2 regions of the Leptodesmis sp. genome follow, and region 1 is predicted to be linked to the other one. Evidence: riboswitches for the same ligand, from Rfam matches in the RefSeq annotation. Region 1 holds a riboswitch; the other holds the start of a gene.

The links. A riboswitch is a leader RNA that binds a small molecule or an ion and turns the genes downstream of it on or off. The one in region 1 is predicted to bind cyclic di-AMP.
Region 2: another riboswitch for cyclic di-AMP. It lies ahead of ACUVQO_RS17350 (universal stress protein); the one in region 1 lies ahead of ntrB (nitrate ABC transporter permease).

The regions. Positions count from the first base shown of each region.
Region 1 covers NZ_JBRAGO010000024.1:2,666-19,004, reverse strand. The annotation lists gene ACUVQO_RS07495 (phospholipid carrier-dependent glycosyltransferase) at 1-960, shown strand, start outside; gene ACUVQO_RS07490 (GAF domain-containing protein) at 957-4,097, opposite strand; gene ACUVQO_RS07485 (L-threonylcarbamoyladenylate synthase) at 4,410-5,030, shown strand; gene ACUVQO_RS07480 (sensor histidine kinase) at 5,100-6,083, shown strand; gene ACUVQO_RS07475 (ribose-phosphate pyrophosphokinase) at 6,838-7,830, opposite strand; gene ACUVQO_RS07470 (GatB/YqeY domain-containing protein) at 8,322-8,783, shown strand; gene ACUVQO_RS07465 (protein kinase domain-containing protein) at 8,818-10,800, shown strand; gene bioD (dethiobiotin synthase) at 10,885-11,577, shown strand; gene ACUVQO_RS07455 (exopolysaccharide biosynthesis protein) at 11,720-12,325, opposite strand; gene ACUVQO_RS07450 (hypothetical protein) at 12,457-12,858, opposite strand; gene ntrB (nitrate ABC transporter permease) at 12,977-13,858, opposite strand; cyclic di-AMP (ydaO/yuaA leader) riboswitch at 13,900-14,057, opposite strand; gene ACUVQO_RS07440 (AI-2E family transporter) at 14,347-15,561, shown strand; gene cobK (precorrin-6A reductase) at 15,628-16,339, opposite strand, start outside.
Region 2 covers NZ_JBRAGO010000087.1:2,454-18,541, reverse strand. The annotation lists partial or broken gene ACUVQO_RS17360 (S9 family peptidase) at 1-1,798, opposite strand, end outside; gene ACUVQO_RS17355 (Nif11-like leader peptide family natural product precursor) at 1,863-2,096, opposite strand; gene ACUVQO_RS17350 (universal stress protein) at 2,264-2,980, opposite strand; cyclic di-AMP (ydaO/yuaA leader) riboswitch at 3,109-3,251, opposite strand; gene ACUVQO_RS17345 (DEAD/DEAH box helicase) at 3,868-6,546, shown strand; gene ACUVQO_RS17340 (tRNA (cytidine(34)-2'-O)-methyltransferase) at 6,880-7,338, shown strand; gene ACUVQO_RS17335 (peptidoglycan DD-metalloendopeptidase family protein) at 8,039-10,114, shown strand; gene ACUVQO_RS17330 (hypothetical protein) at 10,240-10,827, shown strand; gene ACUVQO_RS17325 (diguanylate cyclase domain-containing protein) at 10,839-11,897, opposite strand; gene nagA (N-acetylglucosamine-6-phosphate deacetylase) at 12,167-13,342, shown strand; gene ftsH (ATP-dependent zinc metalloprotease FtsH) at 13,471-15,381, shown strand; gene ACUVQO_RS17310 (sigma-70 family RNA polymerase sigma factor) at 15,889-16,088, shown strand, end outside.

The sequences.
Region 1 (16,339 bases):
CTCTATCGCCGACGGGTGCCAGCCGTGGAGGTGGTGCTGAATCCGAAGTCGGGAACTGACAAGGGACAGGCTCCGGTGCAACTGGATCAAGTACAGGTTCCGGCTCAGGCTCCTGCTGGGAAACCGATTCCCGTTACTTACCGTTGGTCAGGTTCGTGGGATGCCTTGCAAAATGGTCTGGTTGTGCTGACCTGGCAACGATCGAGACAGACCAATCAATCTGATCAAAACCGCTGGTTTCATGATCATGGCATTGGCCTGGGTCAGCTTTATCCGGAGCTTGATGCATCTGCCGCACCCCGATCGCCGATTCAAGTGGTAGAACGCACCGCCATGTTACCCCCTGTTGGAATTGCACCGGGGACTTATCAACTCCAGGCGGTATATCTCGATCGCCGCACCCAGCAGGCCACTCCTCTCACCATTCCCGCTGTGACGGTACGAATTGACCCAACCGCCAAAGCGGCTCCTGCCCCAGAACTGGATCTGGTGACGCAACTGAGTGTTCTGGCGGCAACCTTGCCTCAGGGAACTCCGGCCCTCAGTCACCTTTCGGATGAGATTAGCCGAATTAATCAATATGATGCGGTACAGGATTATTTGGTGCAGGCTCAACAGGCCATGCAATATCGACTGCAACAGGAACCCAAAGAGTCCAGCTTTGCCTATATTCTGGCACTGGCAACGGTGCTGAAGCGTCAGGTCAATCCTGCGATCGCTGCTCTGGAGCGAGTCACCCAACTGGATGCGAACAATCCTTATGCCTATGCCTATCTGGCTTTTGTGAACTTGTTTGACTTTCGACCTGGAGCCGCACAGGTGGCCTTGAATCAGGCGTTGCAGTTAGATCCTAATTTACCCGAAGTGCAGGCCCTCAGCGGGATTGCCTCGTTAATGCAGGGGAATGTCTTGCAAGCGTGGCACTATTGGAAATTGTTCTGGCAGAAACCCGGTTTCTAGGGGTGTATGTACTTCATTAGTAAGGACTCCAGTTGCACGATGTCGAGTGGTTTGCTGATGTAGTTGGTAGCTCCGGCTTGCAGAAATTTCTCGCGATCGCCGTTCATAGCCATTGCGGTCACCATGACGACGGGCAAATGGCATAAATCAGGTTGGCTCCGCAAATCCTGGAGCAAGTCTAAACCTGTTACCTCCTGAGATAGTTGAATATCCATCAAAATCAGGTGTGGCTCAAAGGCCCGTACCCGCTTCAGGAAATCGGTGCCATCGCTTAAGTGGTCAACTTGGTGGCCGACTGTCCGCAAATAATCTTGCAACAGCGTGGCACTACAGAGGTCATCCTCCACTAACAGAATGCGTCCGACAGGAGGATGGGTTACGGTAGGACGATCGCAGGCCAGCAGCCCATACGAACAACTCTCAGAACAATCAACTAGACAATCTGGCAAATACAAGACAAATCGGCTCCCCTGATTCAGAGTTGATTCTACAGTAATATCTCCTCCATGCAGACGAGCTAACTTACGACTCAAAGCCAACCCCAGGCCAGTGCCGGAATAGCGACGGCTGAGTTGACTATCCAATTGGCTGAAGGGTTGAAAGAGGAGAGACAATTTTTCAGGCGGAATGCCAATCCCGGTATCAATCACACTGAACGAAATGCCCGCTGGTTCTTTGTTGACCTGCAGCGAAACCACCCCAGTTGGGGTGAATTTAATGGCATTCGAGAGCAAATTGAGCAATATCTGTTTCAGTCGCCGCTCGTCAGCAATACAAACCTGGGCGGCTGGATCAATTTCACTCAGTAGCTGCAGTCCTTTCTCATTCGCCTGTTGCTGAACCAGCGCTAAACAATACTTACAGATGTCGGAAACCACTAATGTCGTCAGATTCAGGGTTTCTCGGCCTGCTTCTACCTTGGCTAGATCCAGGATGTCGTTGATCAGCATCAGCAAATGCTCACCGCTGCTGTGAATGTGATTAATGTAATCCAGTTGTTTAGGACTCAGGCTGCCGAAAATCTCCTGCTGCAGGATCTGAGAGAGTCCCAGAATGGCATTCAAGGGAGTGCGGAGTTCGTGGCTCATGGTGGCTAAAAACTCGCTTTTGGCACGGCTGGCCGCTTCGGAAATCCGCTTTTCCTGCTCCAGTTCCTGGGTGCGCTGCTGCACCAGTTGCTCTAGATACTCGTAGTTCTGGGCATTGTACAGGGCGATCGCGGCCTGATCCGCAATCCGGGACAAGAACTGAATTTCGTCTTGGGTGAAGGTGCGGTAATGGGTGGTGGTTTGCAAGACCAGCGACCCAAATAATTTGTCGTGAATAAAGATGGGCACCGACAGAACAGAGCAGGTTTGATCCTGTTCAATTTGTCGCTGGCGGGCGGGGGTTAAGGGCACCTGGCTATAGTCAAATATGTAAAAGGGTCGCCGCTGGTTGAAATCGGAGTGTGGATCGATCAAATCCGGGCATTCGGAAAGGGGGACTCGAAAGTTGAGCATAGAGACGACCTGATCGTTCTTCCGCCATTCGGTCAACACTCGAATTTCTGTATCAAAAGCGTAGATAAGGACGCGATCAACTCCGAAACTCACACCAGTACAATTGACAATCTCTTGCAGGATGTAGTCTAGATCATGACTGGGATTGAGGGTTTGGCTAAGCTGGTTGAGCAGGTGCTCTCGCTGAGTTTGTTGTTGCAGTTGGCTGAAAAGCTGAGCTTGCTGAATGGCGATCACCACCTGGATGGCCAGTTGCTGGACTAAATCGATTTCAAACTCCTGCCAGCAACGGGGGTTAGAACATTGATGAACGGCTAAAACTCCCCAACAATGGTCTCCCTGGAACAGAGGCACGACGATTTTGGCTTTAATCTGCAGGTGGCGCATCAAAGCCAGATACCGATCAGGAAAACCGTGCGCTTCAACGTTATGCACTACTTGAGTCTGGCTTTTGTCGTAATCAACGTCTGCATCTCGATGCCAGATTTGATGGGAGTCTGGTTGGGCCGGCACATCCCAGTTTTCTTGCACCGAGGCAGCGACCAGAACTCCCTGACAGTTATCAAAGCGGTAGATTAGTACCCGATCGGCTTGCAAGACCTGCCGAATTTCCTCTGCTGTACACGCCAAAATTTCATCTAAATTCAACGATTGGCGAATCCGCAGGGCGATCGCTCGTAACAGCCGTTCTCGTTCAGACTGTTGACGCAGTTGCAGATCGGCCTGTCTGCGTTCCAGGGCAAGGGCAAGGGCGGAAGCCGCCGACTGCAGTAAGCGGATTTCCCACTCATCAGAAGCTCTGGCTTGCTCGCAGTTCTCAAAGCCAATAACCCCCCAGAATTGAGTGTTGACAGTCAACGGCAGAATGAGAATCGACAAAATTCCCTGAGCCTTCAGCAACTTCTGTTCTGCTAGGGGAAAGTCTTGGATACCACCGTTGATCATGCCTCCCGCCCTCAGGATGGCTTGCCAGCGAGAAAAGCAGGGATGATAGGGGAGATTTCGCAGTAAGGGATTAGCAATTTCTGGCGAAATGCCAGGGGCACACCATTCTGCTCGCTGGCTCATGAGCAAATTACCCACTGCATCCTGGTGATTCTCGCAGATGTATACTCGGCTTGCCCCCGATACCCGCCCTAATATTTCCAAGATTGAGTTATATAGCTCTGCCAGATCTGTTTGAGCCAGGAGACGGGTTTGGATTTCTACTAGGGCCGTTAAATAGCGTTCTCGACATGCGAGAGTCTGCTGGCTGGCCTGTAATGCCGCCTGAGTTTGTTTGCGATCGCTAATATCGGTAACGGTGCCTTCGTAATACAGGAAATCACCATCGGCACTATAAACTGGATAAACATTTTCCGAAATCCAGATTATCCTGCCATCTCGACGGTAGACCTGAGATTCAAAACCAGTCACGGTTCCCTGCTTCTCTATTAAGTGAATTAACTCGCGGCGACGAGCGGGATTCACATACAGTTGATGCTCAACATCTATCAGCGAGTCGATTAAGGCTTGGGGAGATTCATAGCCATACAGTTTAGCTAAGGCCGGATTGGCACTCAGATATCGGCCATCCTGAGTGGTTTGAAAGATACCCTCGATTGCATTGTCAAAAATGCTGCGGTACTTGTCCATTAGCTGTTGAAAGCCCTTTCCATCTGTTTCCCCTTAACAATTTCCGCCGACAGGCCGTAATGGATAGAGTCAGTTCTTGAAATCCAGTCTCTTTCTAGTAAAACGGCTGCAGATAATTCAGCGGCTCAGAAAATATTTTTCATAGATGAAAAGTAGAGAACCTGCCACAGGAGGCAGATATTTTATCATACTGGAAGTCTTGGGTTAAGTTCATAGTCAAACTCACTAATCGGACAGGTTGGAAAAGATTACTTTAGCGGAAATCTTTGCCAAGATTGTGGTGGGTCAGGACCTTTTACAACAGCAGGAGCAATGACGCAGGTTTCGTTTGAAGCATTAGTAGCAGGCGCAAATTCAGGACAGGACTTAATTAGTTTTCCCACAGATACAGTTCCCGCTCTCGCCGCGCGTCCCGATCGGGCCAGTCTGATCTTTGCAGCCAAACAACGCAGCCTGGATAAGCCTTTGATCTTAATGGCTGCAGAGGTCAAAGAGCTATGGAGTTATGTGACGGGAAGTTCTGAAGAACGCCAGATCTGGCAACAGATAGCCGATCGTTACCTACCCGGTGCCTTGACGCTGGTACTACCAGCCAGCGATCGAGTGTCTCCCGAATTGAACCCCAAAGATCCAAGCACGATTGGGGTACGAGTGCCGAAGCACCCGATCGCCCAGGCCATCCTGTCTCGCACGGGGCCGCTTGCCACTACCAGCGCTAACCTTTCTGGACAACCTGCCTTACAAACCATGGCCGAAATTGAGGCGCAATTTCCCCAGGTCTTGACCCTCTCCCCATCCGAACTGCAAGTCTTACAGTCAACGTCTCCTCTGACCCCATCTTCTTCTTCCTCCGGAGTTCCCTCTACAGTTGTACGGTGGACTGAATCAGGGTGGGAGGTGTTACGTCAGGGAGCGGTGGTATTGGACGAGTGAGTGGGTGAGCCGGTAAGCAGGCTATCCTGGGCAAGGAAGCGGTTTTATTGAGATGGGGCTGGTAGCAGGATGAGCGGGATAAATCTGGTCTGGCTAATGGTTGGAGTGGGGTTAGGTTGGGCGATCGCTCAGCGATTTTCCGGGAAAGCACAGAGTAGTTCACCTCTGGGCAAGGAGCCAGCGATCGTTCACCCCAATCAAGCTCTGGACAAGGGGGATTCAGTACGACAACTGGAACTGGCCTATTACAATCTGGCTGAAATTACTCACTATAAAAGCGGGTTTTTAGCCCGGAGTTCCCATGAATTGCGATCGCCCCTAAGTGGCCTGATCGGGATGCATCAACTGGTTCTGGAGCATCTATGCGACAGTTCTGAAGAAGAACGAGACTGCATCAAGCAAGCGAATGCCTCTGCCCTCAAGATGGTGGAGGTTCTGGATAACATTATTGATGCCGCTAAACTTGAGCATGGCACCTTGCAAGCCCAGATTCAGCCTGTTCAGCTTGCTCCCCTCTTACAAAAAGTCTACCGTCTTACCCATCTACAAGCCCAAAATCGCACCATTCGTCTGCATGTTGCCGCACCCGATTCAGAGGTATATGTTCTGGCGGATCCTCAACGTCTGCAACAGGCATTAGTACGATTAATTGACACCACCATTTCAGAATTGAAGGATGGTGAGATTCATTTATCAATTCAGCCCAGTTCTAACGAGCAAACGGTTTGTCTGGCGATCGATCAACCCGTTGCGCTGGAAACCTGGAGTGATCCGATCGGCTGGATGCAGCAAAATCCTGCCTGGAAAGAGGTAATTTATGGGATAGGATTACCGGAAAAACGGGTGACTGCAGAACTGGCCCATGTGCCCTTTCCATCCCCAGGGTTTAGTTTGCTGCTGGCCCAAATTCTGCTTCAATCCATGCAAGGTACTCTGAAAGTGATGCCATTGCCAGATCAAGAAGGTGCTCAAGGGGTGGGAAAGGCAGCAGCGATCGCTCCTCAAACCCGCCTTGAATGCATCCTTCCCCGGTTAATTCTGGAAGATGAATAGAAACCCTAAATTCATTTTTTTAAATAGAGTAATTCGGAACATTAAGAGGAATTTGGGTAGAGTTTTATAGCGCTCCCTAATGGGTATGTTAGCTATATCGACCTCAACTCTTTCCTATGTTGAAACTTGCCTGCTGTCTTACCTCGATTGCCCTGATTACAGTTCCTTGTTTGGCAACCTCTGTCTTTGCAGAATCATCTTGCTACATGGTGACTTCATCAGGGCAGAAAGTTAATTTAGGTTCCATGTGTTCAAACCGAGATGCCACTGCCCCTACAAGAAACTCAGCCCCTGGTTATCGCCCTCAAACTACTGAGAGAGTTTCACGAACCACAGTTTATGGTAGCACTCTAGTCCAGGAGGGAAGAGGGGGACGCGTCTTCAACGGTACGGCTGAAGATTATCATTACCAGATTTGGGCTACATCCAATAATTCTGGCTACCGTTTGGTGGTCTGGAGAGAGCAAGACTTTCCTGACGGGCCACCCGTGGCATCTTCATTAGTGTTCAAATCAGTAGGAGCCGCTTTAGACTACTTCGATTGCAACTATACGGACAAATCAATTCCAGCCTGTCCAAGAAACAGCAGACAAAGTTACTACGATGCCATTCCCCGGCAAACAATTACAAATACTATCACTGCGCCTACTTACAGTACTCCCAGGTAGTGAGGATCTGGAGAAACCGGGTTTCTTTTGCAAATGCCAGGTGCCATCGAATAACCTGGCTAGCAACCCGGTTTCTTAGACCCCACCTATCGGAACATACTGCTGACCGAGCTATCTTCATGGATGCGCCAAATCGCTTCTCCCAGAAGATTAGCAACAGAGAGTACCGTTAATTGAGGGAATCGCCGTTCTTCCGGAACAGGCATGGTATTGGTCACGATCACCTCTTCAAAAATGCCACTGGACAGGCGTTCAATTGCTGGAGGTGAAAAGACCGGATGAGTCGCGCAGGCATAGACCTGGCGAGCGCCTTCTTTCTTCAACAAACGAGCAGCTTCTGTAATTGTGCCTGCTGTATCGATCATGTCATCCACCAGCACGGCTGTTTTACCCTTGACATCCCCAATCACATTCAATACTTCGGCCACATTGTGAGCCTGACGACGTTTATCGATGATGGCCAGGGGTGCATCATCCAACTTCTTGGCAAAGGCACGGGCACGGGCAACCCCTCCCACATCTGGTGACACCACCACAATATCTGAAAGCTGCTTGCTGGCCAGATAATTCAGCAGGACTGGAGATCCATAGACATGATCCATCGGGATATCAAAATAGCCCTGAATCTGAGCCGAGTGGAGATCCATGGCCAAAATCCGACTAGCTCCGGCCTGGGTAATCAGGTTAGCCACCAGCTTGGCCGTAATCGATTCTCGTCCGGCAGTTTTGCGATCGGCCCTGGCATATCCGTAGTAAGGAATCACGGCAGTAATTTGTCTGGCGGAAGCCCGACGACAGGCATCAATCATGGTGAGCAGTTCCATGAGATGGTCGTTGACTGGGCGACAAGTGGGCTGCAGCAAATAAACATCACAGCCGCGAATCGATTCCTGGATCTGGATATAGAGTTCGCCATCGGCAAATCGCTTGCGAACCATCGGGCCTAGATCAACTCCCAGATAGCGAGCGACTTCCTGAGAGAGTTCAACATTGGCAGAACCAGAGAGTAACCGAAGTCGAGTGTTGTCGTTAAGCGACGGTAAACTGATAGGCTGACTGAGCGTGGCAGTGCGGATCACAGCATGACCTCAAACGCGATCACGGCAATATTATCATTGAGCTTTACAAACATCTCCCCGGATTTCCCGGAGATAGATTAGATTTTACTGACACTGAAATCAGCCAAAAAACTTGAAAAAAATTGCTTAAACAAGCCGTAGGGGTATAGATTCAGAAGTCTAATGTAGTAGAAGATCCTCTGTTCAGGTAAAAGAGCCGATCGCTTTCTTCAACTTTTTTGACCTTTTTCTTTAGGATGCAAATTTTTTAGCGCCCCACGGCAGGTTCTGCCAAACAATTCCTCTCAACCCGGATAGCTATTCCTCTCAACCCGGATAGGATGGGGATATGATGAGTGAACTCTAACCGTAACTTTAGGCTTTCCCTTGCGCCTTGTCTAGCTAATTGGGAGATTGAGGATGAGGGATTGGAGTGAGCAGTGCGGTAGACAGGGTTATGGGAAAGACAAACCGTGACCTGGATGATTGGCTAACCAGGGGAATTGAGAAATATGAGTTTAAAGGATCGGATTACGGAAGATATCAAGCTGGCGATGAAAGCCAAGGATAAGGTGCGGCTGGAAACGGTACGGAGTATCAAAAAGTCGATCTTAGAAAAAGAAGTCAGTGTGCGTCCCAGTGGACAGGAAAGTTTGACCGAAGAGCAGGAAATGGAAGTTTTGGTACAACTGGCCAAGCAGCGGCGAGATTCGATCGCACAATACCAGCAGGCTGGACGCATGGATCTGGTAGAACAGGAGACTCAGGAATTGGCAATTTTGGAAGAGTATCTACCCAAACAACTCTCTGATGCTGAAATTGGCCAGATCATTGATGACTTGATCCGCCAGGTGGGTGCTACCTCTGCCAAGGATTTGGGAAAGGTCATGGGGCCTGCCATGCAACAACTGAAAGGCAAAGCAGATGGTAAAAAGGTGCAGGACATGGTCAAAGCCAAGCTATCAGGAAGTTAAAGCGAAATTAGAAAAAACATAGAACAGGTCAGTTATGCGTCCGCCTCTGCCCATTGGCACTATTTTGCAAAATCGTTACCGTGTCCTTAGTATCTTGGGCCAGGGTGGGTTTGGCCGTACCTATCTAGCCGAAGATCAGGGACGGTTTAACGAACGCTGTGCTTTAAAGGAGTTAACTCCGGCCCAGGGTGGAGCCTATGCCCTCGATAAATCCAGAGAACTGTTTCAGCGAGAAGCGCAGATCCTCTACCAGATTCAGCATCCCCAGATTCCCCAGTTCCGGGCTAATTTCGAGCAAGATCAGCGGCTGTTCCTGGTTCAGGATTACGTGGAAGGGCAAACCTATCGTGCTCTGCTGGATCAGCGGAAAGCGCAGGGAACGGCCTTTTCGGAAGCTGAAGTTCTGCAACTGCTGCGGCAACTGCTGCCTGTGCTGGCCTACATTCATGGTCAGGGAATCATTCACCGGGATATTGCCCCAGATAACATCATTCTGCGTCAGAAAGACAGTAAACCTGTCCTGATTGATTTTGGTGTCGTCAAGGAACTGGCGACCCGCTTTCAAAGCATGACCACGGGGATTGTACAACCGACTACCGTGGGCAAACCTGGGTACGCCCCCAGTGAGCAAATGCAAACGGGAAAAGCTTATCCCAGCAGTGATTTGTATTCTCTGGCGGTTACCGCTGTGGTGCTGCTAACCGGACGAGAACCCCAGGAACTGTTTGATGACTCGACGATGACCTGGTACTGGCAACGCTGGGTAACGGTAAATCCTAATTTTGCCCAGGTGCTGAACAAGATGCTAAGTTATCGACCGGGCGATCGCTATCAATCTGCAGGTGAAGTCCTGCAGGCATTACAATCTGCAACTAACCCCACGCCACTACCGTCCCGCCAACAGGTTGCCCCTCTTGCAGCATCTCCTCCTGCGACTCCCCCTTCACCCACGCCAACTCAGTTTTCTCAAGCCAATACCGTACCTGTGGGACGCAAACCTGTAGCAGAAGTGCGCCCTGAACCTGTTCCCCAGCGTTCTGTTCCCCAGATTATTGAGCCACCCCGGAGTTCGATTTGGGATGATCCCCTGGCTATTATTGCGACTGGATTAGGGTTAGTGATTTTAACTGGGCTTGGCTCCTGGCTAATCATGCGAGCCATTCTCAACAATAATGCTTCGGAACCCCCTCCGATTTCTACGCCTGTGCCCCCAACTCCCACACCATCTCCCACCTTTACCCCGATTCCTATCCCTACACCTACCCCTACTCCTTCTCCCAATCCTCCCCCACCTGTCAACAACACCAGACGATTGGATAATCTGTTTCCCGGTGGAACAGTCAGCCAAAGTGGTACCTTACAGGCAAATGAAACCATGACTTTCATTGTGGCCGGACAGCAAAATGAAACTCTGGAAGCAGTCTTGAGTGGTAGTGGGGTACTGATGACGCTCTACGGCCCCGATAACCGACCGATCGATAACCGGGCACGACGAGTTTCTTTCTGGAGCGGACAACTTCCCTATAACGGTGACTATTTTATTGAACTCAGACTTGTTCAGGGAGTGGATCAGGGCAGTTATCGAATTGATGTCAGCCTTGATCGCTACAATCCTCCTCCCCCGCCGACCTATCCTCCCTTTCCCCCAACTCCGGTTCCTCCTTCTCCTGTCAATCCCGAAATTAATGAGATTACTGTTCCAGTTCCTCCTTTTAACCATTCCTATAGCAATCGCATTCGCCAAAATGTAATTAACCGTTATGCTATCCCGGTGGTAGATGGAAAGAAGCTAATAGCCCAGGTGTCTGGAGGAGCATTCTTGCGGGTGTTTGGCCCAGACAGTCGGATTATCAGTGACAATAAAGCGACTTTCTGGCAAGCTCTCGTAGGCACAGATCGCGAATACAAACCGGGAGTCTACCGAATTGATGTGCTGGGACAACGGGGAACCAACTATACTCTGACCTTGACCCAGGAAGACATAGACTTGACGAGGCCAACTCCCCGACCTCTTTAGCAAGTTGCGTATTGCTTCTTCATCAAGCTGAGTCAGGTCATTCAATCCATTGCTTGATTCAATCCATTGTTTAAGGAGTACAGGTTGAACGCAATATTAATCGCTGGAACGGATACTGACGCTGGAAAAACGGTGTTAACGACGGCACTGGCGGCGTACTGGCAGAAGTACGGTCGGTTCGATCGCCTGGGAATTTTGAAGCCCGCTCAAGCTGGGATTGGTGATAGTGAACTATACAGCCGTTTATTTCATCTCAATGCGGCTGACGTTGCTCCCTTACGGTTTCAGGCTCCCCTGGCCCCTCCCCTGGCGGCTGAACGAGAAGGGCGATGGGTGGAGTTAGATAAGGCATGGCAGGCATTTGAATTGCTCCGGCAACAGCGAGATTTTGTTCTGGTAGAAGGCTTGGGCGGTTTAGGCTCTCCTGTCACTTACGAAACGACCGTGGCCGACCTGGCCTGGGACTGGCGATTGCCTGCGGTGCTGGTAGTGCCTGTTAAGCTAGGGGCGATCGGACAGGCAGTGGCTAATGTTGCTCTGGCTCGTCAGACTCGGGTTCACCTTAAGGGGATTGTCTTGAATTGCCCTCAACCTTGTACAGATGAAGAGATAGAAAGCTGGGCACCTGCCGCTTTAATTCAATCCCTCACTGGAGTTCCGGTGTTGGGATTGATTCCTTACCTGCTAGATGCAACCAACTTAGATCAATTAGCAGCTGTTGCCTCTAATCTGGAACTGGAGCGCCTCATCCCCTTCCCTGCATCAGTGACGTTTTAGCCAATTTCTGAGAAGAAAATTACCTCTTATGGGCTTAATTTCCCGCAGGGGTGGGTTAAGCTAAAGTTTCTTACACATAGACAGGCTTGATTGACAAAGCCTGTCCCTACGATTCACCGTATATCCTTTTCTGGAAATCACTTTAACCAAACAGCGACTGCACAAAACCAGGAGCCAACCACAAGCCGTAGGCAATCCCAAAAACAGCCAGGGTAATTGCCAAAGTTAATCCATAACCCACACACATCAGTAACCCATCTGCTTCCAAAGTGGCAACGGACAGGATCAAGATACCTGCTGTGGGAATGGGGTTCGTAAATGGAATCGGCAACATCAGCAAGAACGCCAACCAAGCCATGCAAAGGCCATTCAGTTGCCATGCATGATGACTGTGAGCAATGCTGCCCATGCGGGGACGAGCTACTTTCTCTAAGATCCCCGTTAACTTGTGCAGATTGGTTAACAGCGTTTTACTGAGCCATTTGGGGAACTCAACCTGGGCGATGCGGGAAGGTAACCAGGGCGATCGCCGTCCAGCCGCCATTTGCAAAGATAGAATCAGACAACCGCATCCGAGCGGCCCTGCTAATCCAGGTGGCATGGGCAGCAGGAAGGGTAAGGCAAATAATCCCATGACCAGGCTAAACCCGCGTTCCTTGGTTTCCGTCAAAATATTGTTCAGAGTCAGCGGTCTTTCGGCCAGCAGTTCTAGCAACGCTTTCAAGTCTTGGGAAAATCTCAGATGCATGGACGGTGGACAGATGCAGCTATTTTTCGATCCTACAAAAGCGCGTCGTCTGTTTCCGCTTCCGAGAGGCAGATTCACTAGATTTTTATGGAGAAAGACGTTTCGCCGAAACGTCTCTGCTCCTATCCTCTTTAATCATCTGTACTGAAATAGTGATCCAGGAAATTCAACGCGTGGTTACGAAGCTCGTAATATTCAGGGGAATTGCGGATTTGCTGGCGATCGCGGGGATGGGGGAAGGGAACGTCCAGAATTTCCCCAATTTTGGCGTGGGGGCCGTTGGTCATCATCACAATGCGATCGGACATATAAAGGGCTTCGTCTACGTCATGAGTCACCATCATCACGGTCTGGCGATGGTTTTCCCAAATATTTAGCACCTGCTTCTGCGGCTTGCCGCGCGTCAGGGCATCCAGTGCACCAAAGGGTTCATCCATCAGTAGCATTTTGGGACGCAGGGCCAGAGCGCGGGCAATGCCAACTCGCCGGCGATCGTCGCTCCTGCGCCCAGCAAAAATTCTCGGCGTGTCCAAAACGTCTTATTCATTGGAAATTAGTGAGGAGTGGATAGTGAATAGTGGATGGTGGCTAGTTAGTCATTGGTCATGTGCAAAGGACGAATGACAAAGGACAACTCTTAAATCTCAACTCTTAACTCCTAACTGCTGCCAGACGGCGATGCGTGACCAAGGTTTGAATCTGGCTGAGGGCAAAGTCGAGCAGTAATCCAGTAATGCCAATCACCAGAACCGCCAGAAAGACAGAGTTTAAGTTCAGGCGACTCCATTCATCCCAGACGAAGAAGCCAATGCCGATGCCGCCAGTGAGCATTTCTACGGCCACAATCACTAACCAGGCAATTCCCAGACTGATACGAAGTCCGGTAAAGATATAGGGCAGGCTGGCAGGCAAGATAATTTTGTAGGTCTGCCGCCACTTCGGCATTTCCAGCACCCGTGCCACATCCAGATACTCACTGGACACACTGGAGACTCCCAGAGCGGTATTAATAATGGTCGGCCACAGGGAGGTAATGAAAATCACGAAGATGGCAGAGGGATCAGCCAGATTGAAAATGGCTAAGGCGATCGGCAACCAGGCCAGTGGCGACACTGGCTTGAACACCTGAATGATGGGATTAAGCGCCAATATCATGGGGCGAGACATGCCGATTAAGAAACCAACTGGAATAGCGACTAAAGCTCCCAGCAGGAATCCCAACAACACCCGTCGTAGACTGGCCAACAGCAACCATCCCAACCCCAAATCTCCTGGCCCTCGTTGATAGAAGGGATTCAGGATGAAGTCAAGATTATTGACCAAGGCTTCTGGTGGGGTGGGCATGAGATCTTGACGCATCAATGCGATCGCCCACCACAGCACAATAATTCCTAAAAATCCCAGAGCAGGCAGCAGTACAGTATCTTGCAGTACCAATAATTTGGAACGCTTCCAGGTAGTCTGAGCGATCGCAACGAAAATCGCTGCTCCATAGGCTCGGATGCAAGTACAGAAACTGAGCAGTACTGCCAAGAGACACTGACGAGCAATCGCATATCAAAATGCTGGCTCACCAGTCCTCCCTCAATGCCGACGGAGTTAGCTGACGGACTAGGGCTGAGAGCTGCCCTCCTGCACGGTTCGCCCCAATAACACGGTTAACACGGTTCCCCCACTTCACACCTGATCCTGAAGGACTAGTCATCAGGTGTGGATTAGGCTGACTGACTCAAGTTGTTCACAGCAATTTAACACATGCACCTGGGAGTTTGACAACCTTCCCTAAGTGGGAGTTGGGAATTCAGCCTAGAGATTTGTCTGGGGATGGAGAGGGAAAGGGGTGAAGGAGTGGAGAGGGGAAGGGGTGGAAAAGCCGTGTCGGCAATACGTCTGTATGAGGAGGTGGAGGTGAGAAATGGGGGGCGATCGCAGTCAATCTTTTAAATCAGCATGCAGCTAGATGCAATATGTAACCGAGTTTCAGCATAATAGCCAGTAGCACTACTCAAATTTGAGAGTTGATGGTTAGTTCTGGAACCCCCAAGCCTAAAAGTCGTTTGGCGACGTGGTGGGAATCGCTTACCCCCCTGTCGCGTGTGTTAGCTATTGCCCTGGCTGCCCCCCTGACCGTTTTGAATGCCTGGGCCTTTTCATCTATTTTTGGCTACTTTCAGTCGATGCTGGTAATCCTGATCGTGGCCTCGCTAGCGGCATTCTTGCTCAACTATCCAGTAGCCTGGTTACAATGGCGAGGGATGCAACGTGCCCAGGCGGCGATCATCGTGTTTCTGATGGCACTGGTAGGGGTGCTGGTGTTGGCCGTGACCCTGTTACCTCTGGCGATCGCCCAGGCACAACAACTGGTGGCTCGTCTGCCGGAATGGTTTGACTCCGGACAACGGCAACTGGTGATGCTGGATCAGCGCTTCACAGACATGGGGTTGCCGATCAGCCTGGACGGCATCATTTTGCAAATCAACGATCGCTTAAAAGGACAACTACAAACGATCGCTGGACGTGCCGTGAACCTGACCTTAGATCTGGCTGTGTTTACGGTGGCCAAAGTAATTGACGTATTGCTGACGGTGATCTCCACCTTCTATCTGCTGCAACACGGAGATGAAGTGTGGGACAACCTGATTGGCTGGCTTCCCGTACGGATTCAGCAACCTTTTTCTAAAACCCTGCGGCTGAGTTTCCAAAACTACTTTCTAGGCCAAATCATCTCTTCCACCTGTATGGCCATTGGGCTAATCTCTGCATTCTTGTTTCTTAAAGTCCCTTTTGGTCTCCTATTTGGACTGATTATTGGGCTGATGGCTCTGGTTCCCTTTGGCGGTTCCGTGGGGATTGCCCTGGTCACATTGCTGGTGGGTTTGCGGGATATTGGTACGGCGGCTCAAGTATTGGCTATGTCTGCGATCGTGCAACAGATTGTCGAGAATGGCATTGTTCCCCGCTTTCTGGGCAGTATTACAGGCTTGAATCCCTTCTGGGTGTTTGTGTCGATTTTGACGGGAGCAAGAGTGGGGGGTCTCCTGGGAGTGGTGGTTGCCGTTCCCACTGCCGTGTTGGTGAAAGAAGCTCTGGAGGCAATTCGTTCCACGCGTAAGGCGATCGAGTTAACAGCCAATGGCGAAGTTGCTCATCATACTGCGATCGCACCTGAAGCTGCCGTATCTTCTGCTGAGCCAAAAGTAGAGGCGGCTAAGGAAAAGGTTCCAGAGGAAGTTTAAACTTTGTCCAAGTTCAGAACCGGAATTTTCTGATCGGAAAACGACCGTTCTCTAGCTGGACTTGGTTTAAGTACAAAAACTCTGACAAAACTCCAGCGCTACAGACAGGTCACTCGTTTGCTCAGGATAAGCTATTTCAGGACGGGCAATCACGATCAATTGCACTCCCGGTTCTACTGCTACCTGGCGTTTTACATCCTCTCTGCCTGCTGTCCCCGATGCCTTGGTCACCACCATTGATATTTGCCACTGCTGCCAGAGTGCCCGCTCCAGATCTGCTGAAATTGGCGGGCGCAGGGCAATCATTCGGTCTGGAGTAAAACCCGCTGCGATCGCGGCCTCCAACGCGGTCACGGATGGCAAAATCCTGGCAAACAAAACAGCCCGATCTTGCCAGGGTTTGAATCGTTCTAAAGAACGGTAACCAGTTGTCAGAAATACGCGCTGTCCAGCCAGGTAAGAACTGGATAGAAGCGACTTGAAGCTATCCAGGAGGAGGGGGGAATTTGGGATTTTAGATTTGGGATTTGGGACTTGGGATTGTCCTGAGTCAGCTGATTTGCTGACAGTGGGTAGCTGGTGGCTGGTACTAGCTGTTGAGGCATGACGAATGACCGATGACGAATGGCTTTCTGGATTCCATTGCGGTCTTTCATAACGTAAGTAGGGAATTTGCTGGTGCTTGCAGGTTGCGATCGCTAGCTGAGAAATCTCCACGGCAAAGGGATGGGAGGCATCCAGTACAGCCACAATGTTGTATTGCTGCAAAAATTGGGGG
Region 2 (16,088 bases), on a different contig from region 1:
CATTCAGGGGCACCCGCGGATCGTTCTGACCGTGAATCACGAATAGGGGTTTTTTAATTTTTTCAGCGTTATTGACGGGAGAGATTTTGAGTAAAAACTCTCGCATTTTGGGGTCGCGTTCATCGCCATATTCGACCCGTCGCAAATCCCGTCGATAGCCTTCGGTACGTTCCAGGAAGGTGACAAAGTTAGAGATGCCAACAATGTCAACCGCTGCTCGAATACGATCGCTGTAGTTCGTCGCTACGGCCAGGGACATATAGCCGCCGTAACTGCCACCTGTGACCATAATCCGGCTGGCATCAAGATCTGGTTGAGTGGCAATCCAATCCAGAAGGGCACCGATGTCCTTCACGGAATCTTCACGCAGGAAACCATTGTCCAGTTTCAGGAAAGTTTTGCCGTAGCCTGTGGAACCCCGCACATTGGGGAATAGCAGAGCCATGCCCAACTCATTCAGGTAGTAATTCTGCCGCCCTAGGAAAACGGGACGAAACTGAGCTTCTGGCCCCCCATGAATATCGATAATCACGGGACGTTTGCCAGTGAATTTCTGCGGTGGACGGTACAAAAAGCCGGAGATGGTTTTGCCGTCAAAGCTTTTCCAGCGCACCAGTTCTGCGTCCGAGAAGTTGGTTGTGTTTAGGCCGCCCGTTTCGCTTTCGGTCCAGCGATCGATTTTATTGGACCTAATATTCAGAGAGTAAACGTCGGTAGTTGATCGAGCGGAAGTCATGGAAAAGCCCAGATCTTGGTTGTTGGGATGCCAGCTTAAGCCAAAAATCAGACCGTTGGGTAACTTGGGTAATGGCCGTTCTTTGCGGGTTTTGGTGTCCAGAATGTGCAACACACTGGCCCCATCTTCATTGGCCACAAAGGCCAGGAGTTTGCCATCCTTGGACAGATCAAAGTCTTCAATATCCCATTTGATCTGAGTCGTGAGGTAGGTGTAGCGTTTGCTGGCCAGGTCGAAGTAGGCCAATCGCTGAAATTCGGAGTCCCGATCGCTGACTAAATAGATGCCCTGGCCATCTTTAGCAAAGGCCGCACTGGCATAAGCTACGGGTTCTTTTCCTGCTTTAGGAGTCAGCAGGGTTTTGGTTCCTATCTGGGCATCCATCAACCAGAGATAGCTTTCGTTCGCGGAAACATATTGCAACACCAGCAACTGGCGATCGTCTGGAGACCAGTCCAGGGGTGCCCAACCGCCCCCTTCCACCTGAGCCAGTAAGCGATCGCTTTGGGGATTGGTGGGATCGATCAGGTAAATATCCGTGTCTGACCCGGTGCGCCGTGTGGAGGTGTAGGCCATGCGATCGCCCTTGTTTGACCAGACTCCCCGACTATTCTTCGACTTGCCATCAGTCAATAAGGTAATGTCTCCAGTCGCCAAGTCATAGCGATAGTTCTGGTTAAATTCATTACCCCCAACATCTTTACTGAAGACAAAATAGTCTCCGGTCGTAGGCTGATAGCTGGCGCCAGAGGGGGGGTCTGTAAAAAAAGTGAGTTGTCTACGGGCAGCTAAGGGAAAGCGCACCGCATGAATTTGGGCGTTGTTGCAGAAACGGGTAGAAATTAACATCTCCCGCTCGATGGGATGCCAACTGGCGAATAGGGCCGAGCGAAATTCGGTATAGCGTTTGACGGTATCCACCAGGGAGAGGGGGATAGCCGGAATTCCCTCGACGACCAGATTCTCGTTAGGAGGAAAACTAGCAGCCTGAGCAGCAGTCATAGGCATCAGCGTAAACAGAACGGTCAGAAACAGAGCCGCGATCAAGCGAACAACATGCATGAGTCAACCACACCACACAGTCAATTGCCCTGACTCTATCGTGAGCCGCCTGCGATCGGCAACGTTACAGCCAGTGAACCGATCGTAACCACTTCCAGACCCCTGTGTGGCGGCGTACCATAATTCCCTGGCTTTGCTCTTTCGCCAGTCCCAGTAGTTCTTCTGTGGTAAAGCTATAGCCCAACTGCCGACTCAGGGTTAAAAACTCCTCTGGAGACTGAACTTGCTCAAACTTATCTCGCAGGGACTCATCATAAGCTACTGCTTCCAGAAACCGGCTTGCACTTTCAATAGACATGTTGTAAAGACTCCTTTGGCCAGGGCTTCCCCTTGCCCTCTGATTGATGAAGTTATTGTTAGACTGCCCAAAATTATCCGTAATTCTAGCGACTGGGCCAGCCAAATTCAGCAATCCAAAAGGGAGACATTCCGCCGGAACACCCCTACACCATGCCTGCTTCTGCCTTAAACTCTACACACTCTCGGTGGAATTCCCAGCACCGGACAGGGCAGATCATCCCCCAGGGCTTCCACAATTGGGTGATTGGCAGACTCGCAGCCCACGACTAATACAGTTGCGGACTCTTGTCGGGCTACATCTCGCAGTTCGGTAGCGACGGAACCAAACCGGAGATGGGTTTCTAAACAGCCGCGCCACTCATTGGCCAGATTTCGCGCCTGCCAGAGAATCCGATCGGCCTGCTCAAATTGGTGAATCTGCCAGTTGGTATCCCGTTCAGCGGAGCGATCGCGACGTTCAGCGACCTCCAGTGCCAAGGCTTTTGTGGATAGTTCCGGAGCAGCGGCTTCAGTAATCCATGAAATCGGCTCTAAGGTATTGCCACACTGATAAAGCGGTACTTTGCGATCGCCCATCTCAGCTTGCCAGACAGCATCAATAGAGCGAGTCTGACGATAGCCAGACTGTTCTGAGTCAACAACATATACGACCTGAACAGTCACAGTTTTCCGGGTTGCCAGCCGGGTTTGATAGGCAATCCATAAGGTCAAGTCCAGAGCAGTATGGCTTTGAGGAGAATCGGTGTAACCGACGACCAAATTAATATCCTCCCGGTGCGATCGGGAAGACATGACAGAATTGGGTTTCAATACCATTTGCCGGGTCAGATCAGAACAGCCGAGCGCATGTTCCAGACGGGTCAGCATGGGTAAAATTTCCACAGTAAAAACCTCTCAGAAGTGAGTGTGTGCGAGAGGTGGGTTAGGCGACAGCTACCCGGAATACAGGATATTCAGATGAGTAACTGCCAGGAGACACCTACGACGGTTGCTGTAAAAGCTTCAGTCTCGGGTACTCCTTCCATTGCCGACGGAGTTAGCTGACGGGCTAAGGCTGGAAGGTGCCTCTCTCAGGTACTTTTGAGATTCGCCCCAAGGACACTGGTTCCTCCGTTCTAGAAACCAACCTGAACTACGAAAGCTGTTCAAGTTAATCTCCAAATTAGGCCACCCACGATTTAAGCAGACGATGCAGACTTCCCTGAATATATTAATATTATGAGAAGCCAGATTGGCATGAGCAGGTCTGGTCAGGAAGCCGCCCCAGAAGAACTACAAAGTCAAGACTTTGAGATCAAAACTTGTAGATCATCCGTTTCAGCAAACTAAGATTCTCTAGTTACTGTAACCTACCAAAAATTGAATGAGTATCCCCCTTAGGGGATTTTACAAATTCTTGCCATTCATACTGCACTTCAAAACTGAACGCTATTCAGACCTCGTCCATCTCCATCCCTGCAGTTTCTCTGATGAGAGACTCCGGTTTACTAACTGGACTTAGTTTAATTATTCTTTTAGTTTTTCCTATCAAAGCAATAGCGGCAGTTTAAGATGAACATTTACAAAATGTTTTGCAGAGTTAAACCCTGTCCATGCCCAGAATCCAGTTTCCTGAAGGGAAAACTGCCGTTCTTTAGCTGGACCGGGTTTAATTGCCATTCGCGATCGTCGCTGGATGCTTAAGATAGAACCAGGGCTGGGCATTAGAACTTTCTCTATCCTGCCAGAATGGCGCTTTGCCGCTCCTTCATCGTTTGGACTGTTTGGGTGTGACTTCCCTTCCTACTTCACCAAGGCTTGATCTAAGCCAGCTATTTCCCTTCCCCCTGGATGAGTTCCAGCACCAGGCGATCGCGGCTCTGGAGGCAGGCCGTTCCGTCGTGGTCTGTGCGCCAACTGGATCGGGCAAAACCTTGATTGGAGAATATGTCATCCACCGGGCTTTGGCAGGCAAACGGCGAGTCTTCTACACCACCCCCTTAAAAGCCCTGTCGAACCAGAAGCTACGGGATTTTCGTGAAATATTTGGCTTTGACTCCGTGGGCTTGTTGACAGGCGATATTTCGATCAATCGAGATGCGCCGATTTTAGTGATGACCACTGAAATCTTTCGTAATATGCTGTATGGCACCCCGATCGGCGAAGTCGGCACCTCCCTGACTGGGGTGGAAGCGGTGGTGTTGGATGAGTGCCATTACATGAACGATCGCCAGCGGGGCACCGTCTGGGAAGAATCTATTATTTACTGCCCGCATGAAATTCAACTGGTAGCGCTGTCCGCGACGGTAGATAACAGTGACCAACTAACCGATTGGATTCATCGTGTACATGGGCCAACGGAACTTATCTATTCTGACTTCCGCCCCGTTCCCCTGAAATTCCACTACTGTACGCCCAAAGGCTTGTTTCCGCTACTGGATGACAGTCAGAAAAAAATGAATCCCCGCTTGCGGCCCAAGGGAGGCAAGGGAGCGAAAGGAAATGGCGATCGCCGTAGCCCCAAACAGGAAAGCCCCTCTCTGGCTTCTGTGTTGTCCCACTTGCAGCAGCGAGATATGCTGCCTGCCATCTACTTCATCTTCAGCCGTCGAGGATGTGATCAGGCCGTTGCGACCGTTGGTAATTTTTCCCTGGTGAATGAAGCAGAAGCAGCGGCTCTGAAGCAACAAATTGACGAATTTCTGGAGCGCAACCCGGAAGTTGCCCGGGCCGGACAGGTCGATCCCCTGTATCGAGGAATTGCCGCTCACCACGCCGGATTGCTGCCTGCCTGGAAAGGCCTGGTCGAGGAATTATTTCAGCAGGGATTGATCAAGGTCGTTTTTGCCACGGAAACTCTGGCTGCTGGAATTAATATGCCAGCCCGGACGACGGTGATTTCCAGTCTGTCCAAACGTACTGATCGCGGCCATCGCCTGTTAAATGCTTCCGAGTTTCTGCAAATGGCTGGACGGGCCGGACGACGAGGCATGGATGTGCAGGGTCATGTGGTAACAGTGCAGACCCCCTTTGAAGGAGCACGGGAAGCGGCCTATCTGGCGACGGTTGGCCCCGATCCCCTGGTCAGTCAATTTACGCCCAGTTATGGCATGGTACTGAATCTGTTACAAACCCACACACTGGATGAAGCCAAGGAATTGGTAGAACGCAGCTTTGGGCAATATCTGGCCACCTTGTATCTGCGGCCCCAACAGGAAGCGATCGATCGTCTGGAAGCCGAACAGTCTCAATTGCAAGCTCAACTAGCTTCCGTAGATTGGGAGCAACTGGCCCACTATGAAAAACTGCAGGAGCGACTGAAAGAGGAACGCCGCCTGTTTAAAACCCTGCAGCATCAGGTTGAGGAAGTCCGCGCTCACGATATGGCGATGGCCGTTTCCTTTGCTGTAGCAGGTACAGTTCTCAATCTAAAAGGCCATCACAGTTCGATAACGGCTCCCCTCTCAGCAGTACTGGTGACGAAGGTAGTAGGAGCCGGTCAGTTTCCTTACTTAGTCTGTCTGGGTAAGGACAACCGCTGGTATGTGACAACCGTGGCCGATGTGGTGGATTTGCGGGGAGAACTGCCCAGAATTGCTGTGGTCGATACCCTGCACCCCCCGCCAGAAATGCCCCTCAAACCTGGACAATCCCGAAAAGGCAATGAGCAAACGGCAGCGATCGCCCAATCTCTGCCTGAAGCTCCTCCTCTGGCAGATGTGGCTCCCGAAGTGTATACCCAACTGCAGCGGCTGCAAGCGGTAGAAGCTCAAATTAATGCTCATCCCGTGCATCAGTGGGGAAATCGGGCCACGATTTTGAAGCGGCAAAAGCGAATTACAGCGATTCAGAATGAACTGGAAGACCGCTATACGAAGCTCGATCGCCAATCGCACCATTACTGGGAAGCCTTCCTGGATCTGATTGACATTCTGCAAAGCTTTGGTTGCCTGAACGATCTAACTCCCACCCCCCTGGGACAATCCGTGGCGGCGATTCGGGGGGATAACGAACTCTGGCTGGGACTGGCTCTCACCTCCGGTGAACTGGATCTCTTGGAGCCTCATCATCTGGCGGCGGCCTGCGCTGCCCTGGTCACAGAAGTCTCCCGTCCCGATAGCTGGACTCGTCACGATTTACCTCCCACCGTGGAAGCTGCCCTCGGCGGACTGCGAAGCATTCGGCATCGCCTGTTTCAACGCCAGCGTCGGCTTCAGGTTGTATTACCAGCCTGGTTGGAATACGAGTTTGTCGGCCTGGTGGAACAATGGGCACTGGGGATGGAGTGGCCAGAACTCTGTGCCAATACCAGCCTGGATGAAGGAGACATCGTGCGAATTCTGCGCCGTACCCTGGATTTCCTCTCACAAATTCCCCATGTCCCTCATCTACCCACAGAACTGAAACGCAACGCAGTCCGGGCGATTCAACTGATCGATCGCTTTCCAGTCAGTGGCGTGATTGAGTAAAAGACGTCAAAGATACCTATATAAAGATATCTATATAGGCATATAGAGAATATAGGCATCCAGAAAATATGATCTGACCTCGATCAACACCTCAGTAGAAGAAACGAATAATTTTTAGAACCTTAGAGAAAAAGAGAAGAGAGTAACAGCCAGGAAAGCATTAATATGTAGTGGAAGAAATATTAGCTTCCCTTGAAATACCTCTTTTGGGGGATCAAAATTTCTAATGTTTCCATCAAAAGTAGCTGATATTAAAAAAAACTATCAAAAATCTGATTTCTGGTAAAAACCTGCATCTTATCAGAGATAAATTTGCGTGAGTATACTGTCTGAATGTTGAAAGTTGTTCTCGTCCATCCCCAGATTCCACCGAATACTGGAAATATTGCCCGTACTTGCGCAGCTACCTGTACTGAATTGCATCTGGTTGGGCCATTGGGCTTCGAGATTAGCGATCGCTACCTGAAACGAGCGGGGTTAGACTATTGGCCCTACGTCAACCTCAAGTTCCACCCCTCTGCGGCGGCATTTCAACTTTTCTTTGAAAGCCAGAAAGGCCGATGGATTGGTTTTAGCACTTCAGGGCGATGTAGTTATACGCAGTTTCAATACCAGATGGATGACTGGTTGTTATTTGGTAGCGAGACAGAGGGACTCCCTCCTAAAATTCTTGCCACCTGTGCTGAGACTGTTCGGATTCCAATGGCTCAACCAGAAATTCGCAGCCTTAACCTGTCAGTCAGTGTGGCGATCGGTTTATTTGAAGCTCGTCGCCAATTGGGATTGATATAGAACCTGTGAAGAGACTAGTAAGATTTAAGTCAACTAGACTACCAAATACGGAAAAGTTGATAAGAAATTCATATACAGTTCGATTTGTGCAGCGTCTCTCAGAAACTTGTTGGATCTAGTCGTTTTCTGATCTTTCAAAAGCACTGTTCTTCAACGGATTTGGAGCCGTGTTCGGAGTAGTTTTAAGCTTTATATCAAACTTCATCGCCCAGTAAAATTCATGCTACATTTCAACCTCCTGGGTGGATATACGAATCCTGAACTACCCATTTTGTGGTGAAATTGTGAGAAGTGTTTGGAGTGAGCGGAACATTCGTTCTGCGCTGTCTACGCCATTGACGGTTATGCCGCTTAAGCTTTTAGTGGTGCCAAACCATTTTCCTGAAAGGCTTTTGCGGATTTCTGTTAAGAAGTCTGAGGCCGTTTTTCAGAATGTATCTATCTGCAATCGTGCAGATTCCTGGCAAAATCAAAAAAGTTTTGATTTCTTCACTGCCTGTTGACGCAATGGTTTGGCGCTTGTTACAAATGCTTACTGTTGAGTGTAAACTTGTCTAAATTGAAAAAGCGGGGTAATCTTGCCTAAGTGTAATTACCGTGTGTGATCCAGATTCTCTATCAATGTGATTTGCATCATTGATTAGAGATAGATCAATGGCTCAAAGACAGTTAAACGCTGGAAATTTAGGAGGTCGTTTTTTTGAGACGAACATTCCCGCAGAAGGTTAAGCCTCTTCCTTCCTGTGCAGACGAGCAGGAAGCGACAACCGCTCAAACAAAGCAGGCTCTTCCCGACAATAACCGTCGGGTTCGTACTTCCGCCGCAATGATTGGATTGGCCATTTCAATGGGTGCCTATAACCTGTCAGTTCCCAGTCAAAGCGATAGCGCAACTGCCGCTGAACCAGCAGTTGGAGAATCTACTGTACCACCTGCAGATTCGCTTGAGACTGCTGCTCTTTTTCCAGAGGCTATTGCTTCTCAGGCCTCTTCCTCGGAGTCACAGCCTCTTTCAATCAAGCATACTGTCCAAGAAGGTCAAACGCTTTGGGAGGTTGCTCGCTTTTATGGTGCAGATGCAGCAGCAATCGCATCAGCGAATAATCTTTCCCTTGATGCTGTACTTCGGGTTGGTCAGGTTTTGATCATCCCTACTGACAGCCGAATTGCTCAAGCCCTTGTTACCCCTGATACTGCGGCAATTTTGCCCGGATACTACGGCCCAGTAGCAGGGCGCTTAAGTAGTACCCCGATCGCATCAGCCTCCCCAGCTACTCTTCCATCTCCTGTTGACGCAAACTTAAAAGTCCAGCAAGAGGAAGCACTCAAGAATCTCAAGCAAAAGCGAGACAGCTTGCGCGCCGGATTGGCAACCTTACCCTCTGAACAGTCATCATCTGTTAAACCTCTCTCCCAAAGTGGTTCTAACTCTAAGTCAGTAGACGAAACCAGAGTGGATTTGCCTGGTCTTCTAACTTCGGAGCAGAAGGCTGATAAGGCCCAATTGCCCACTGCTCTACCTGCAAGCGATCAAAAAGTCGCTTTTGGCTCTGTCAGAAATCCCCAGTCTACTGTTCGCTCTAACCCATCGACGTTTCCTGAGAATGGAGTTGAGGATCTAGTCAATTACCGGGTTAATCGAGGAGATACCCTGGCTACGATCGCCCGTGCTCATGGGATAACCTTGCAAGAGTTAGTCCAAGCAAATCGGATTACGAACCCAAATTACATCCTTCCTGATCAAGTTCTGGTGATTCCTCAAAGCCAGTCGGCAAGAGAATCTACACAAAAATTTAAGGGATTGATCGCCTCTCTCCCTGATTCTCCCAAATCTCTGGATGTTTCTGGTTCGTCACCTCAATCTTTAATCACTCCGGCAGTTTCTCAAGAAACAAAGGTTGCAGCCGCTTCTTCCTTTGCCCCACAAACCACATTACCTGCAACCAATTTTGATTCCAAGCTGCTTCAATCCAACAATATTGCGAATCTCAAATCTGAAATTGAGAAATTGCGTGAGAAGTATAGTAGTCAGGCACAAGCCAGTCGTCTTCAAACCCAGAATGTCTCTGCTAAAGCAACACCAGCTACTATTGCCTTAGGTGGAACCTTGGAGCGCGTTAATCCGGAGTTTAATCCGGAGCGTTACTCCAGCCTGAAGTCACGCATTCGTGAAATGCGTGAGCGGATCCGGACGGGACAGGCTCCTCAAGCAAAAGATGTCTCGCAGCCTATAGCCGCTTCTGAGTCGAAACCGCAGTTAGTGGCAGCAGCTTCCGTAGGCTCTGAGAGCTATGATCCGCTGGTTCAATCTCGGTTGGGTAAAACAGTTTCTCCTGAATTACCACCTTTAGGCCCTGGAAACGAATACCTGCCGGGTGCTCCAGGTAGATTTGAAGGCTATATTTGGCCGACAAGAGGAGTTCTCACTTCAGGCTTTGGCTGGCGTTGGGGCCGGATGCATAAAGGCATCGACATTGCTGGCCCTGTCGGCACTCCCATCATGGCTGCAGCGGATGGAGTGGTGGTAACTGCTGGATGGAACTCTGGTGGCTACGGCTATCTGGTAGAAATTCAACACCCAGACGGTAGCTTAACTCTGTATGCCCACAACAGCCGGATTCTGGTACAGGTGGGGCAGCAGGTGAGTCAAGGGCAGCAAATCGCTGAAATGGGTAGCACTGGCTACAGTACAGGGCCGCACCTTCACTTTGAAGTTCACCCCAATGGGCGCGGTGCTGTTAACCCGATGGCTTTCCTGCCCAGAGATAGAGGTTAGTCAGGCGAATTGGTTGATAATGCTTGGAGGGAAGCTTGAGGTTTCCCTCCATTAACTTTTTAAATTACCTACTTTTTTCTCCAGGCTTTTCTCCAGGCTCTTGTCTTTTACGTACACCAGAATTTATGTATGCTATTGTTTGTCCCGGTATTCATGATCCGCAGGCAACTCAGGACTTTTTACGGGGACTGCAGAAAGTCATGGGTGAAACTGCTGTTACCTGGTTGATCTTTCCGACCGATCGCTATCCTGCCTATTCAGCTCTTCATATCAGTTGGTTTTTGTATGATCAGTTGAGGGCCATACATCTGCAAGATTGGCTAAATCAAACCGTTGCCATTATTAGCTTCAGTGCCGGGGTAGTGGGTGCAATCGCAACAGCCTGGAGTTGGCGATTAATGGGAGGAACAATCGCTGCCTTGATTGCGGTGGATGGCTGGGGGGTGCCACTGATTGGGGATTTTCCCATACATCGGCTCAGCCATGATTATTTCACCCACTGGAGTTCTGCTTTACTGGGAGCGGGGCAGGATGGTTTTTATGCAGAACCAGCCGTTGATCATTTAAACCTCTGGCGATCGCCAGAAACCACGCAGGGCTGGTGGTTTTCTCCTAGCTCTCCAGGTTCCCCTCAATTGATCACGGCTGCAGAGTTCATTGCTACTCTTTTATCCCGGTACAATGCGAGAGCAGGCATTGAAGATGAGCCATAGTGCAGGAAACACTATACATTTGGCTGATCTCCAAGGACATGAGGGTGATCCGATCGCAGCCCAACTTCTTCTAAGCTGATGCGATCGCGTCCCGCCAATTTAGCTCGATAGAGGGCGCGATCGGCTGCAGCGATGAGAGACATTGGGGATAGATTGGCTTTTGGAATAACCGCCGTAACTCCCATACTCAAGGTGATGTAGGGGCTGATTTGGGAGCCTGCATGAACCAGTTCTAAGGCTCGGACCGCCTCTTGAATCTCTTGGGCAACATACAAAGCCCCTGAAGCAGGGGTATTAGGCAGAATGAGAACAAACTCTTCTCCGCCATAGCGGGCCACTACATCACTTGGACGTTTAACCGCTGTTGCAATCGCACTAGCAATTCGACGCAGGCAATTGTCCCCTGCTTGATGACCATAGGTATCGTTATAGGCTTTAAAGAAATCGACATCGCAGAGAATCAAGGATAGTGGTTGTACTTCCCGCATCAGTCTGCGCCATTCTTGATTCAAACAAAGATCAAAGCAACGACGGTTGGCGATTTGAGTCAGACTATCCTGATGAGCCAAGCGCTGAAATTCCTGATTTGCAGCTTGCAAGGCGGCTTCTATAGCCATGCGATCGCGAACTTCTCGGCGCAATAACTCATTCTGGGCTTCCAATTGCTGCTGTAGCCGCCGTAGCGATAAGTGAAGTTCTACCCGAGCCAGCACCTTCGCTGTTTCAAAAGGTTTGGTAATGTAATCAACCCCACCCATTTCAAAGGCTTTAACCTTATTTAGTATTTGTTCAAAAGCTGTTACAAAAATAATCGGAATATCTTTTGTCCGGGGATTTACTTTTAGAATGTGGCACACTTCGTAGCCATCCATGTAAGGCATTCCAATATCAACTAGGATTAGATCTGGCAAGCAAGTCAATATTGTGGAAAGTGCTTCTTCTCCACTATGAGCGGTCATGACATTAAAGCCTTTCTGCCTCAATACCCTATAAAGGAGGCCAACATTATCAGGCAGGTCATCTACAATTAAAATATTGCTCTGACTGCATCCCATTTGATACTTGTTCATCTATTTACTGGGTTTGAAATGATGAATAACAGAATTCAATTTAAGTATCTATATTCTGTCATTTTTATGTTCTGATCGCTTGACCAATTCATGCCGAGTTTATTATTCCCGCTGCTACTAATAGCGGAAACCCAGACACTTTTGCTGTCAGCAAAATTAGGTTTTTTGGCGGACAGAGCTTCACAAATGGCTGAGCTTTAACCATGCGGTAGGCTAGGAAGCAAAGAGGCAGGGGGAGAATAAAATTGGGAATTAGGAAGGAGAAATTAATGAATGGTTGGATACTTCAGAATGCTCGGTTGATTGGGTACGAAGGGTTACAGCAAATTGCGATCGCAGACGGTAAGGTTACTTCAATTCAGCCTCAAGTGATCTCCGCAGTAGATCCAGCAAGTGCAGAAACCAAGATATTAGATATTGCAGGCGACTGGCTTTCACTGGGAGGAGTTGATCTCCAGATTAATGGAGGGCTAGGGCTGACTTTTCCTGATTTGAATGAGCAAACTATTGACAAGCTGGCACCGATCAGTAAGTTTCTCTGGGAGCAGGGTATTGATGCCTTTCTGCCAACTCTGGTGACAACCTCCGTTGATAATATCCAGCGATCGCTGGCCACTCTTGCAGAATTCACCATGCACCATGCACCATGCACCACTCCGATCGCTGCTATGCTGGGTGTTCATCTCGAAGGGCCGTTTCTGAATCCCCAAAAGCGAGGTGCCCATCCCGTAGAGCATCTGCAGCCGCTCACAGTGGACAACGTTAAACGAGTCTTGGGAGATTATGCCAGTCTGGTGAGAGTCATCACCCTCGCACCGGAATTAGATGAATCAGGTCAGGTGATTCCCTACCTGCGATCGCTGGGAATTACCGTGAGTCTAGGTCATTCAATGGCAACGGCAACCCAGGCTCAGCAAGCCTTTGACCAGGGAGCCAGGATGGTGACTCATGCCTTTAATGCCATGCCACCATTGCACCATCGGGAACCGGGGTTGTTGGGAGCCGCGATCGTTGATTCCCGTGTCTACTGTGGTCTGATTGCAGATGGTCAGCATGTGTCTCCCATCATGATTGATATTTTGTTGCGGGCTGCTCAGTACGATCGAGGGGTGTTTCTGGTCAGTGACGCACTTGCTCCTCTGGGGCTTCCCGATGGCCTTTATCCCTGGGATACTCGCCAGATTGAGGTCACTCAAGGAACGGCTCGCTTGCTCGATGGAACGTTGTCCGGTACGACATTGCCATTGCTGATAGGGGTTCAGAATCTCAGCCAGTGGGAAATTTGTCCGGTGGATACAGCGATCGCACTGGCTACCACTGCACCTCGGCAGGCGATCGAACTGCCCACAACATATCAGCAGCAACCCGCCCATTTCCTACGCTGGCATTTAGATGCGGCAGGGCAACTAAGCTGGAAACGGTTAAGTTTGAATGGCTCTAGATGAAGGATCCCAGTCGACTAGGATAGAAGCAGGTTACACTAACATTTAAGGACCCTGTTACATTCCCGGAACGCCTCAAGCAAGGGGGTTTTCTAGCGGGAAGATAGGGAGCATTCAAAAGGCAAGCAGGTATGAAAGGTTCCCGCACACACTCTCTGGCTCAGCGATCGTCTATTCGTGGTAAAGCTGCTAAAGGCTTCATCACCGCATTTTTTGTCATTGCTCAGGGACTCAGCCTGACTGTTCCTGCTCTGGCGAGTGCAAACGCTAATCGTGAGCCGATGAGCTATAGCGACCTGTTGCGAGATATCGACAGTGGTAAGGTCAAAGCAATTGAGATCGATCGGGTACAGCGGGTGGCGCGGGTGACACTGGAAGACCAGAAGCGAGAAGAACCACCGAAAGAAGTCCCTCTGTTTGAAGAAAATAACATTCTGTTTGAGCGGGCGCGACAGAACAAAGTGCCTTTAGCCATTAAAGACTCAGTAGATAATGGAGCGATTGTGGGTCTTATGGCTCAATTGTTCTTGTTCCTGCTGCTGCTGGGCGGCTTGCTGATGATTATTCGACGGTCTGCCAACTCTCCTGGAGGGCCAGGGCAGGCATTAAACTTTGGCAAATCCCGTGCCCGCTTTCAGATGGAAGCGAAAACAGGAGTCATGTTTGATGATGTCGCCGGAATTGAAGAGGCCAAGGAAGAACTCCAGGAAGTGGTTACTTTCCTGAAAAAACCGGAGAAATTCACGGCTGTCGGTGCCCGGATTCCCAAAGGAGTGCTGTTGATTGGCCCTCCGGGAACAGGTAAAACCTTACTGGCCAAGGCGATCGCTGGGGAAGCCGGAGTTCCCTTCTTTAGTATCTCTGGTTCCGAGTTTGTGGAGATGTTCGTTGGGGTGGGGGCTTCCCGCGTTCGTGATCTGTTCAAGAAAGCGAAAGAAAATGCCCCCTGCATCATCTTTATTGATGAAATTGATGCCGTGGGTCGGCAACGAGGAGCCGGAATTGGCGGTGGCAACGACGAACGAGAACAAACTCTCAACCAGTTGCTAACAGAGATGGATGGGTTTGAAGGCAATACTGGCATCATCATTATTGCCGCCACCAACCGTCCCGACGTGCTAGATTCCGCGTTATTACGCCCCGGTCGGTTCGATCGCCAAATTACCGTAGATTTACCTTCCTATAACGGACGACTGGGAATTCTGGAAGTTCATGCCCGCAACAAGCGTCTAGCCCCTGATGTGTCTCTGGAAGCAATCGCCCGTCGCACTCCCGGATTTGCGGGGGCAGATCTGGCCAATTTGTTGAATGAAGCGGCAATTCTCACAGCCCGTCGTCGCAAGGAAGCGATCACGATGCTGGAAATTGATGATGCGATTGATCGCGTCACGATCGGTCTGACCCTGACCCCGTTGTTAGACAGTAAGAAAAAGCGACTGATTGCCTATCACGAAGTTGGTCATGCGTTGCTGATGACGCTACTAAAAAATGCGGATCCCCTCAATAAAGTGACGATTATTCCGCGATCGGGGGGAGTAGGTGGTTTTGCCCAGCAATCCTTCAACGAAGACATGATCGATAGTGGTCTGTATACTCGTGCTTGGTTAACCGATCGAATTACGATAGCCCTAGGGGGACGCGCGGCTGAAGAGGAAGTCTTTGGCCCTGCTGAAGTCACGGCAGGAGCCAGTGGGGATATCAAGTCAGTGGCAGAACTGGCCCGCGAAATGGTGACTCGCTACGGTATGTCTGAATTAGGGCTCGTCGCCTTTGAATCCTCTGGCAACGAAGTATTCTTAGGCCGTAACTTAATGGCTCGCTCAGAATATTCCGAGGAAGTAGCGACTCAAATCGATCGCCAGGTGCGGGAAATTGCCATGCATTGTTATCAGGAAGCCCGTCGTCTGATCCGGGAAAATCGGCCCTTGGTTGATCGGCTGGTGGATGTTTTGCTGGATAAGGAAACGATCGAAGGGGATGAGTTCCGCCAGATTGTTGCAGAATACACGGAGCAACAATCCGTCGCCACTCCATCATCTTGAGCAACAAATTTTCAGGATATTTTCTGAAACGCTTTTCCAAAGCTTTGGGGAATGTTTATCCTATCTTGAGGTTGCTTGGGGCTATCCTCAAGCAACCTTATGCACTCCAGGGCTAGAACTAAGTAAAGGTTGAACAAAGATGCGGAATGTCAACAGCAGGCACTGTATTCCGTCTTTGTAAAAGACTTTTCTCCAGAAGGTCTGGTTTGTGACGGGGGCAGCAAGTATGTTCAACAAATTGGTGACAGCCGCACTCTTGACGATCTCGCTTATCTTATTGACAGGGTTTAACCGTCCCTTAGCGATCCAGAACCATCAAAACCTGCTACCAACCAATAAGACAAGCACTCAGGCTGCTCAGGCTGTCAAGCATTTTTAGGATGCTGGTTTGAACCTGTCTAATAGCTTCCTTACAAATACTTTACAATTCACGCCACCTCCGACAGGAACATTCATTTCACCGGAAGCGTCATGGACAACGGAATGTTTAAGAGCGAAATTCCGCCCATGAGTCACTCTCTTCGGCTATCCTGGTCAACGGTAGAACCGACGGCTTCCCAAGTTTCAGTGCAAGCAGACAAACTCTCTAATTACGATTTGATTCTGCAGTGTCAAGCTGGACATCGCCCTGATAAAGCTGCCTTTGCAGAGTTAATGCGTCGGTATCAACCCAATGTTGAACGGGTTTTGTATCATCTAGCACCAGA